Regions from separate parts of the Acinetobacter sp. LoGeW2-3 genome, predicted to be linked through region 2. Evidence: predicted binding sites of a transcription regulator. Region 2 holds the regulator's gene; the other holds the start of a gene.
What was found. The regulator PhoB, encoded in region 2, activates phosphate uptake and scavenging genes when phosphate is short. The targets are predictions, from matches to a motif close to TGTCATNAANCTGTCATAA.

Region 1 (5,538 bases), 1.4 Mb from region 2:
ATTGCCACCTTCTTTTTTCGCTTCATTCATGGCATGGATCGCATGATGAAGAAATTGGGTAGACTTCTCTATCTCAGGGTCATCATCTGCAATACCAATACTCGCACTCATATGGATTTTATGACCGTCGATATCAAATGGAACTGATAGACTTTTTAATATTTTTTCTGCAATGACCGCGACTTGTTTTAAATCCTGATATTTATTCAGAAGAATGCCAAATTCATCCGCTGAAAAATGAGAAATGATATCTTCTTCCTGAAAGATCTGACGCAGACGATGTGCTACAGCCATTAGAAGTTGATCACCAATGAGGTATCCCAAACTGTGATTTAAAGGCTGGAAACCATCTAAATCAATATACATGACAATAAGGGAACGATCATTCTCATGTTGGATACAGAAAGCAGCCTCCAGTTGTTTTTCAAAGGTATTACGATTAATTAACCCTGTTAAACTATCATGGGTTTGCTGACGGGCGATATATTCACTATCTGCGCGCTGTTGCGTAATATCTTGCTGAATCCCAAGAAAATGGGTGCAAAAATTTTGATCATCAAAAACCGGTCCTACTATCAGATGGTTCCAGAACCAGCTTCCGTCTTTACGATAGTTTTTTAAGGTGGTTTGAATTTCTTGTTTTTCTTGCAGCGCGTTTCGTATTTTATCCACTGCTTCAGGATCAGTATCCGGACCTTGTAGAAAACGACAATTTTTACCGATAATTTCTTCTTTTTTATACCCAGTCAAATCTTCAAAAGCTGGATTCACATATTCAATTGCTTGGTCTGAGGTGGCATTCGTTAACATAATACCAAGAGGATTCGCGTCGACACTGCGTTTTAGTAAACGTAGCATTTCTTCGCTTTCACGCCGTTCGGTAATATCACGCGCAATACCAAATACGCCAACGACTTGTTGTGCCTGTTTGATTGGTAAATAGGTGAGGTCTAACCAATAACGTTCACCAGAAAAAGTGAGAGCCTGAATTTCCAGATACTGACTATTTCCCTTGGATGCTTGTTCAAATGCTGCTTGAGTTCTTTCTATAAATTCAGCACATATAAATTTTGAAAAATGAGCACCTAAAGTCTGTTCAAGATTAAATTTAGTCATACCTTCAGCAGCGAGATTGGCATCAAGGATAACCCCTTGAAGATTATGCTCAAATATCACATCTGGATGGTAATTAAAGAAAGAACCGTATTTATCATTAAGTGCCAGTTTTTGTTGTCGTTCTACATACAAATCCATACTGAGGGCAATTAAAGATGCTGCATGACGAATTAATTGAATATGTGTAGATGTTGGGCGTTTAGGAGAACGATAATAGGTCGCAAAGGTGCCATAGAGTTTCCCTAAGGCATTAATAATAGGAGCAGACCAACATGCGTGTATATTTTCGTCTTGAACCAGATATTGGAACGCTTGCCAGTTCGGATCAGTCGCTAAATTTTCACAAATCACCAGTTCTCGATGAAAAGCTGCTGCCCCACATGCACCCACATGTGGACCTATTTTAATATTAGCAATCCCTTCCTGATAGCGATTTGAAAAATGTTGCGCACCACTGACTAAATTTAAAGTTTGTTCTGTTTCCGAATACGACATGATGGATACCATTGAGTCAGGTATTCGGTTTTCTAGCCATTCACTAATCTTCTGAAATATGAGGTGTAAATCAGCATGTTGCCCAATTAAATTAAAGATTGATTGGGTGTCTAAATAACTTGCTGTTTGACTCATATGGCAAACTATCCTTGAGCTGTGCTATCTATTTGGACGGAATCTAAACAAAAATTACGTAAAAACTAGCCAAATATGAATTATCAATTCTACTTAAATAATATAACAGAAATACAATAATCATCGCCTATACTTATCTTAAAGTCTTATAAATAACAGGCTGTAAAATGAGCAATAAAGTCTTATAGTTACTCGGTATACTTGCTTTCACTTAATATTCAATATTTAACTTTTTTAAGTCTTGAAATTAAGTTATTCAGATTAATTCCTATTAATCTGCTAGCGCCGTCTTTACTAGAGATCTTTTCATCACAATAAAGGATAGTTCGTTTCAGTTTTTCAATTTGAAATCATTAATAGTAAGAATATCTAGAGGGTTATTCTCAGCAAAGAATATATTTCTGGTTAAAACAGGGAAGGGACTTTGCAGTTTTGATTAATCCATTTTCTATACTTAAGAGATTATAAATTCCATATTAGTAATATTTGAATTTCCTTCTATGTGTCCATTTAAAGATCTCTACTATGTCAATGTAGAGATCTGGGAAAATAATAAGTTAGAATTTAGTCTGTAAATATTCGATAAAGTCCTCAATTTTCTTAATGACATATAAGCAGACATGCAACGGACTTTGGCCATATTGTTGATATTTTTCTACTCTATATTTTGCTCTTTCTAAGAGAGCTATTAGGTAATCTATCGAACTCTTTAGAACTTTCTTAGGTTCTCGTTTAGAGTACAAGTAACTATTGATTTTTTCAAAAGGTTCATCATTTACCACTATCTCCAATATAGTGCGATTGATCTCTTTGCTTATTGATTCCTCAATATGTTCCAATTCATAGGAATGTAGAGCATCTGCTATCACTATTTGAAGGTTTTTCATTTTTTCTGATCAAATTTATTTAGATTGTGAAATTAATTTATCGCACGTTATAAGAAGTTAAGGAATTGATTGTACGGACTATTTTTATGTATTTTTGTAACTTTTAAAGCTTGGATGTGTTTTTTATTAAAAACACTCTAAATCTCAGAAATATTGGAATGATGTTTATAAAGAAAAATTAATTGGGATACATGGAAAAACTTAAGAAAAGATGATTTACCTACATAACGTAGAAGTTATGGCTACAGCAGAGATTCGTTCTTGGGATTCTCGGCGTGAAGACGATCGGTATAACTTTTTAGAGACATTTAATTTCCTTGTTCATCTTTTCCTAGATTTTTTAGTTTGGAAGTACCAAAAAGTAAAATCACGACGATTGCAAAAATCAGTACATGCCAGATAGATAGTCCTGCCATTTTTTTATTCCTTATTGAATCCATTTAAATTGACAGGCTTATATCAATATTAATAAATGACAAAATCATGAAACTTTGATGTCAATTTTATGACAAGGGTAGACAAGGAATATTTATTATTAAGTGTTTATGAAATATATATTTAAGCAGCTTTTTTAAGTTCAGATGATGCAGTCATCGGCTTAAACAGAATTCGAGTTATTTAATATTTTTGCAATATTTTCTTAATATTACTGACATATTTGAAATCAATACTGAGCTCCAAAAGAGATGTGGTGATCCTCATCACTACAGCATTTAAAAACGACGATAAGTCTTTATTGGAGCAAAAATGAAAAAAACTGCTATCGCACTTACCATTGGGGCAAGCATTTTAACACCTATGATTGCGTCAGCTGCAGACGTTAAATTATATGGGCGAGCACATGTCTCTCTCGACTACTTAGATGATGGTCAAGACTACCAGGAAGTTGGACTATCCTCTAACTCATCACGTTTAGGTTTTAAAGTTGAACAAAAAATTAATGATGATTTAAATGTTTTTGCACAAATTGAACAGGAAATCAGTTTCGCGAGTGGTGATCAAGACTCAAAAGCCATTAATTTTTCTACACGCGATACTTTCGTAGGGCTTAAAAATGATCAATATGGTCAACTACGTGTAGGTCGATTTGATAGCCCATTTAAAACTACACGTAGTCCAGTCAATCAATTTGGCGATATGATTGGCGATATTCGAAATGTGACACGTGTTGGTGACTTAAAATTCGATGAGCGAAATGAAAATACACTGGAGTATAAATCACCCAAATTTGCAGATGGCTTTAATGTACTCGCTGCAATTTCTATGAACAGTGGTAAAGAAAATTCCAAAACCGCAGATGATTCTGGTAAGGACGACAGTAAAGCATACGACCTTGCGCTGACCTATAAAAAAGATCGCATTGACTTTGCAGCCGCTTACCAGAATTTTGGTAAAAATTCAGCCAACACAGCAGCACCTACAGAAGAGACAGACTCGGAGCGAGATGCTTTCCGTATCGCAGGTTCTTATCAATTTACTGAAAGTTTAAACTTAGGTGCCTTATATCAAAAAGCGCAGTTTGAAGATACAGATCGCGGTCTAGATGCACAAGTTTGGGGAGTTTCAGGTGAATATAAATTCACACCTAAAACACTGCTACGCACTGAGTATTTTTACCGAGATGTCGACAGAGAGGATGCGAACACGAGTTTAATCGCCTTAGGCATGGAACACAAACTTGATCCTGCACTACGCTTATACGGTAATGTCGCAACCACACTGAATGATAAAAACGCCAACTTAACCCCTTGGAAAGAAGGTCGAAGTTTAGGTAATGGCGTTAGTGGATCAGCAGGTCAAGATGCGCTCGCGCTATCACTAGGTATGCGCTACGATTTCTAAACAACTAATACTGATATAAAAGGATACCCATCTAAGGTGTCCTTTTTTTTATTTAATAAATCATGGCATTGGACAGGTTCTTAGGCAGTCTTGTACCAGACATAGCGACTAGTAAAACTGCGTCTGATGATTTGATTTACTAACACATTATTTTCTGTACTACAGACTCAAAATATGACCTAATATTTTGAAAATATTGATTATTTATAATTAATTTCTTGCTGCAATAACTTTCATAAAACTTTAATAAATCTGCAACCTGCTTGTCATATTCAAAAATCAAAATGTTGGTATCGAAACAAGTCACACGCTAAAGGCGTAGCTAAATATAAAGAGAGATACTAAATGCGTTTAACAACAGCAATGACAACAGTGGCATTAATGGGAACTGTAGCGGCATGTGCAGCGAATGCCGCACGCGATACGATCCAGATTGCAGGTTCTTCAACTGTCTTACCTTATGCCAGTATCGTGGCTGAAGAATTTGGCAACACATTCCCACAGTTTAAAACCCCAGTAGTCGGTTCAGGTGGTTCATCTGCAGGGTTAAAGCAGTTCTGTCGTGGTGTGGGTGATAACACGATTGATATTGCCAATGCTTCCCGCCAGATCAAAAGTGCCGAACTCGCCGAATGTAAGAAAAATGGTGTCAATAAAGTTCTGGAAATCAAGATCGGTTATGACGGCATTGTCTTTGCCTCGAATGCCAAGAAAGCAGCTTATAAACTGCACCCACAACATGTCTTTGCCGCACTCGCTGCTGAAGTACCATCTAATGGCAAAATGGTAGCTAATCCATATACCCGCTGGAACCAGATTGATCCAGCACTTCCGAATGAACTGATCACGCTGGTCATCCCGGCTTCTAATCATGGAACGCGCGAAGTCTTCCAGGAGAAGATGGTGGATGCAGGTTGTGAAACGTACGCTGCAATTAAGTCTCTAGACAAAGATGCCCAGAAAAAAGCGTGTAGTACCTTCCGTAAAGATGGTCGGGTGATTGAAATATCCGGTGACTATACCGAAACCCTGGCACGCCTGAAAACATCACCAAATGCAGTCG
Region 2 (5,538 bases):
GCTTTCAGTGTTGAAAATTCAACACTTGCTTATATCAATTCAGCTTTAATAACTATTTTATTTTCTATTTTTTAGATAAACAAAATCTGCTTTTACTCTTTTATTTCTTAAGTTCAGATATCAAAAAAGCCCGCATAAGCGGACTTTGATTTTATGAATTTTAATAATTTAAGCTGATTTTTTCGACTTATTGCCTAGCTTGGTCGCGAAAGCTGTGACTTTCTGATAACCGGTTGGCATCAGACGCTGAATTAAATCAATCGCTTTAGCATCATTTCCAATCAGCAAACGGCGTTTATCTTTCTGTACCGCTTCCAGAATCTGACGTGCCGCTTCTTCAGGTGGGCAACGTAGCAGCTTGTTAAAGTTCTGTGCCGATTTTTCAGGATGCATGCCTAAACTACGGATACTGTCATTCATTTTTGCGGCAATGGCGATATTGGTTCGGATTCCACCTGGGTGTACACATAGCGCGCTGACGCCACAATTTTCCATATCCAGTTCCTGGCGCAACGATTCGGTAAAACCTCGTACTGCAAATTTAGTCGCATTATAACCCGATTGAGTTGGTTGAGCCGTTAGGCCAAACAGGCTGGAGATATTGATGATATGACCATCTCTAGTTTTCTTGATCAGCGGCAGGAATTCTTTGGTGCCATACACCACGCCCCAGAAGTTGATGCCGACAATCCATTCCAGCTCGTCATAACTCGCGCCTTCTACAGTGGAACCTAAAGCTACACCCGCGTTATTGAAGATCATATTCACGCTGCCATGTTGCTGTTCCACTTCCGTCGCCCAGGTACGCATCTCTTCAAGATTCGCGACATTGACCTTTTTGGTGCTAACACGCACATTAGAATCTTTTAATAGCTCAACTGTTTTCGTCAATCCTTCTTCATTGACATCGCTTAATGCCAGATGACAGCCCTGTTTCGCCAATAGCACTGCCAATTGCTGACCAATACCAGAACCGGCACCAGTAATTGCAGCCACTTTATTATTAAAATTTTTCATAGGGTTCCCTTATCGATAAAACTGCCCGCCCGGACAGTATTTCTTGTTCTGTCGTGCTTCATGCAGCAATTCTCCTCAATATAGTTTTGACAATGATCATTGTCAATCATGATCACTTGTCTATTCGGGCCAATATAGATTGGTGATCAAGGACATAGGTCTAAAGGGAATTTATTGGTAAGATATTGAAAATTTCGGTGCTTATGAGCTTAATCATTCCATGACCAATTCGGTAATTCCTGAGAAAAAACAACAAAAAGTGATGACAAAGGAACGTCAGTTTAAAGGCCTGTCCATGGCTGAGCGTCAGCAGGCACGCCGGGAAAAGCTGATTGAAGCCGGTATTCAGGCCTATGGCACACATGGCTTTTTTTCTGTGACGGTAAAAGATATCTGTACGGAAGCCAAGCTGACCGAACGCTATTTCTATGAATCCTTTAAGAAAAGCGAGCACCTGTTTCAGACCATTTTCCTGAAACTGATCGATGAACTGCAGCAAAATGTCATGCAGGCGATGATGCGGGCCTCCTCCGATCCAAAAAAAATGATTGAATCCGGCCTGACTGCCCTGCTGACCACGCTGCGGGACAATCCGCGTATGGCCCGGATTATTTATATTGATGCCATGCTGGTTCAGGAACTACATAACCAGGCGACGATTCATGAAACCATGGGCCGTTTTGACCGCATGATTCAGGCTTTTGTGATGTTGATGATGCCGAATCTGAGCCGTTCTGAGCAGGAAATTTCCCTTGTCTCTACAGGCCTCAATGGCTATGTCACCCAGATTGCGATTCGCTGGGTCATGAGTGGTTTTAAACAGTCGATGGAAGAGGTCTTGTCCTCTTGCAGTATCGTGTTCCTGGCATTGTTCGAGACATTTTCTGAGAAAAATTAATTGATTTTAAATGCCTGAATGAGTGGTATTGCAGGAATTTAAACAAGATATTTGATTGAGAAGGAATTGAAGTTAATTGTCACAAATCTTTGCGAAAGTAAGGCAAGCTCCCTTTTTGCAATGATACTGTCATAATTAATCTTTGTAATAGGCTCGTCATAAATATAAAACGGTCCACCGTTGACTTATAGGAAATGCGCTGTGAAAGATGACTACATTTTAATCGTCGATGATGAGCTTCCAATTCGGGAAATGATCCATACTGCACTGGATATGGCAGGCTTTAATTGTTTAGAAGCAGAAGATGCCAAACAGGCGCATCAAATGATTGTGGATCAGCGTCCAGCGTTGATCTTGCTAGACTGGATGATGCCAGGGGGCGTCAGCGGTGTAGACTTATGCCGTCGTCTGAAACGTGATGAAACCTTATCAGAGATTCCAGTGATTATGCTCACTGCTCGTGGTGAAGAAGACCATAAAGTGCAAGGTTTAGATGCCGGTGCAGATGACTACATGACCAAGCCATTTTCCACGCGTGAACTGGTATCCCGGATCAAAGCTGTGCTGCGCCGTACCAATAGCCTGAATGGAGAAAAAAGCATTGATGCCAATGGCTTGTTACTCGATCCTTCAAGCCAGCGAGTCAGCTTTGGTGATACTATTCTAGATATGGGACCGACCGAATATCGTCTGCTGGCCTTCTTTATGACCCATCCAGAACGTGCCTATACCCGTGCTCAACTCCTGGATCAGGTCTGGGGTGGCAATGTCTATATTGAGGACCGGACCATTGACGTGCATATTCGTCGTTTGCGCAAAGTGCTAGAGCCTTATGGCGCCGACCGTTATGTACAGACTGTACGCGGCACTGGCTACCGTTTCTCAACCCGTGCCGATGTTGCGCTCGGCTAATTTAACCAAGGTAAATCCCGTTTTATGTATAAACCCTACCCTGTTCCTGAAATGGCCCGCGGACATAAGCTGCCAAGCTCGAATAGCTTGTGGGATTTTGCCAAGCAGGATTTACGCCTTCTGGCCGGTTTTCTGCTGATCGGCAGTCTGATTGGTTTCGGGATCGGGTATTTCTGGGTTTGTATCGTACTGGCTTTTGTGGCTTTCTTTGCCACGCAGATTCGTTCCCTGTATCTGGTCAATGACTGGATTTCCAATCGCCCTTATGATGTGCCACCCAAGATCAATGGCATCTGGGGAGCCTTGCTATTCAATGTTTATCAAGCCCAGCGTCAGGAACGTATTGTACAGGCGGAAATGGTCGAGCTGATTGATCGTGCCCAATCCTCTCTGGTCGCGCTACAGGAAGCGGTGGTCCTGATCGATGAGAATCAGCAGATTGAATGGTGGAATCCAGCAGCTGAACGTCTGCTCGGCATCAACCCGGAAGATAAAAGCCGTAATATTCTGACTTTATTGGATCAGCCGAATTTTATTGAATATTATCATCATATTGATAACGCGCCTGACGGTCTCAAGATGCAATCTTCAACCTATGAAGGCCATTATGTGCAGATCAAGATGACCCGTTTTGGCGGTGAGAGCCGTCTATTGGTCGCTTATGATGTGACCCGGATGCACAATCTGGAACAGATGCGTAAAGACTTTGTCGATAATATCTCGCATGAACTGCGTACGCCATTAACGGTACTCAGTGGCTATATCGAAACCTTTACCGATCAGGAAGATATTAGCCCGCGCTGGAAACGTGCTTTTGATCAGATGCAGTCCCAGACCCGTCGTATGAATGCTTTGGTCAATGACTTATTGCTGCTTTCTCGCTTGGAAAATGACCAGAATATTGCCAAAAATCAGATCATTGATATGCCCAATCTGATGAACCAGTTGTTTGATGATGCCCAAGCCTATAACGTGGACTATGGTCATACCCTAAATCTAGATATTGACAGCCACTGTGATCTGATTGGTTCCGATATGGAAATTGCCAGTGCCTTTAGTAACCTAATTACTAATGCAATTAAATACACCCCTAAAGGCGGTACGGTAACGATGGGCTGGCATGATGATGGGGAATCGGCTTACTTCGTGGTGGAAGATACAGGGATCGGGATTGATCCAAAACATCTGCCGCGTCTGACCGAACGTTTCTATCGAGTTGATTCTGACCGGAGTCGCCGCACTGGTGGTACAGGTCTTGGATTAGCAATCGTGAAGCATGTGCTCATGCAGCATCAGGCACAGCTAGAAATTGACTCTCGTGAAAATCAGGGTTCAACCTTTAAAGTCATTTTCCCGAAAGAACGCTTAAGTTTCCCGGACTAATTAAAACTGTATCCCAATAAAAAGGTGCCTCTTGGCACCTTTATTTTTTGGTTGCTTGTTAACTCAATACTTCTTCTTTGGACATCGCCCGGAAATACGCGGGACGATGAGATAACCGTTCCAGATAGGCCTCAATCGCCGGATAACGCTTTCCAGTGCGTGACTGAATGGCTTCTAATGGAAAGCTCATCTGAATATCGGCGAAACTAAAGCGACCCGCAAAATATTCATGCTCGCTCAGGTAATTTTCCAGATACTGAATATGGTCTTTGAGACGTGGCTGTACAAATTTACTTTTGACCCCGCTGGTAATCTGTCGTGCCAAAGGACGCAGCAAAAATGGCGTATGTTTTTCTACGGAATTCATCACCAGATGCATTACCAGTAGTGGCATCAGTGAGCCTTCAGCATAATGCATCCAGTAACGATATTGCTGCTTGGTGGTGGCATTCAGTGGCTGAAACTCCATTCCCACATCATAAGTTTCCTGCAGATATTGCAGAATCACTGCAGATTCTACCAGCACCTGATCACCATCAATCAGGATCGGCGCCTTGCCCAATGGATGAATCATCTTTAACTCTGAAGGCGCAGAAAAGTTAGGCAGCCGTCTATGGAATTTGATTTCATAATCTAGCCCCAATTCCTCCAATGCCCATAAAATGCGGAACGATCGGGACTGCTCAAGATGGTGTAGGATACGCATGTTAGGCTCTTTTGTTATTGTAGGTTTTTTGCCTTTTCAGCATAACAAAAACTGTCCAGCATCGGTAAATGCTTTATGAATTACATTACATTTCAACTACCTTTATTTACATAAGCGAAGTTCAAAGTAATGTGGTTTTGATCTCCAGACTACGTAGCAAAGTTTTAGTCACTGGTGTTTTTTGACAGATCTCCAGAACTTTTAGCTATAATGCTTCATCCAACGGACTTTGAAAACTTAAACGTCGTTCAATCCATTCTTGTCCTTCGCGATTGGTAAAGAAATCGGCTTCGACCTGAAACTCTCCCAGCTCCAGTTCTTTATGTTTGGCATACATACGCAAGGTAATCATGGTGCAGGAAATCAAGCCAGCTAACAGAAAATCATAAGGTGCCGGACCACTGTCCTGACCGCCAAAAGCTTCCGGTTTATCTGTCAGATATTGGTGTTTACCATGACTGATCTGTCCCTGCCACGGTGCTTCAAAACTATGTACACGGGCACTTGCAATAATGGCCATATCTTCCTCCTTATTTTGTTGTTATCTATTTATTTTGAAGGACGCATGTGATCCGGGAAAGCAGGTGCTTCAAGTCGTGGCCCCTCATAAGTAGGAATCGAG

Region 1: BS636_RS13070 (porin) is a predicted target of PhoB. The motif match lies at 3,126-3,144, and genes of this name have one in related genera.

The regions. Positions count from the first base shown of each region.
Region 1 is NZ_CP024011.1:2,699,997-2,705,534, forward strand. It holds gene BS636_RS13055 (EAL domain-containing protein) at 1-1,746, opposite strand, end outside; gene BS636_RS16490 (hypothetical protein) at 2,304-2,633, opposite strand; partial or broken gene BS636_RS13065 (twin-arginine translocase TatA/TatE family subunit) at 2,948-3,049, opposite strand; gene BS636_RS13070 (porin) at 3,381-4,475, shown strand; gene BS636_RS13075 (substrate-binding domain-containing protein) at 4,821-5,538, shown strand, end outside.
Region 2 is NZ_CP024011.1:1,275,172-1,280,709, reverse strand. It holds gene BS636_RS06085 (SDR family NAD(P)-dependent oxidoreductase) at 169-1,017, opposite strand; gene BS636_RS06080 (TetR/AcrR family transcriptional regulator) at 1,238-1,915, shown strand; gene phoB (phosphate regulon transcriptional regulator PhoB) at 2,117-2,827, shown strand; gene phoR (phosphate regulon sensor histidine kinase PhoR) at 2,852-4,210, shown strand; gene BS636_RS06065 (glutathione S-transferase) at 4,269-4,916, opposite strand; partial or broken gene BS636_RS06060 (OsmC family protein) at 5,038-5,436, opposite strand; gene BS636_RS06055 (pirin family protein) at 5,466-5,538, opposite strand, start outside.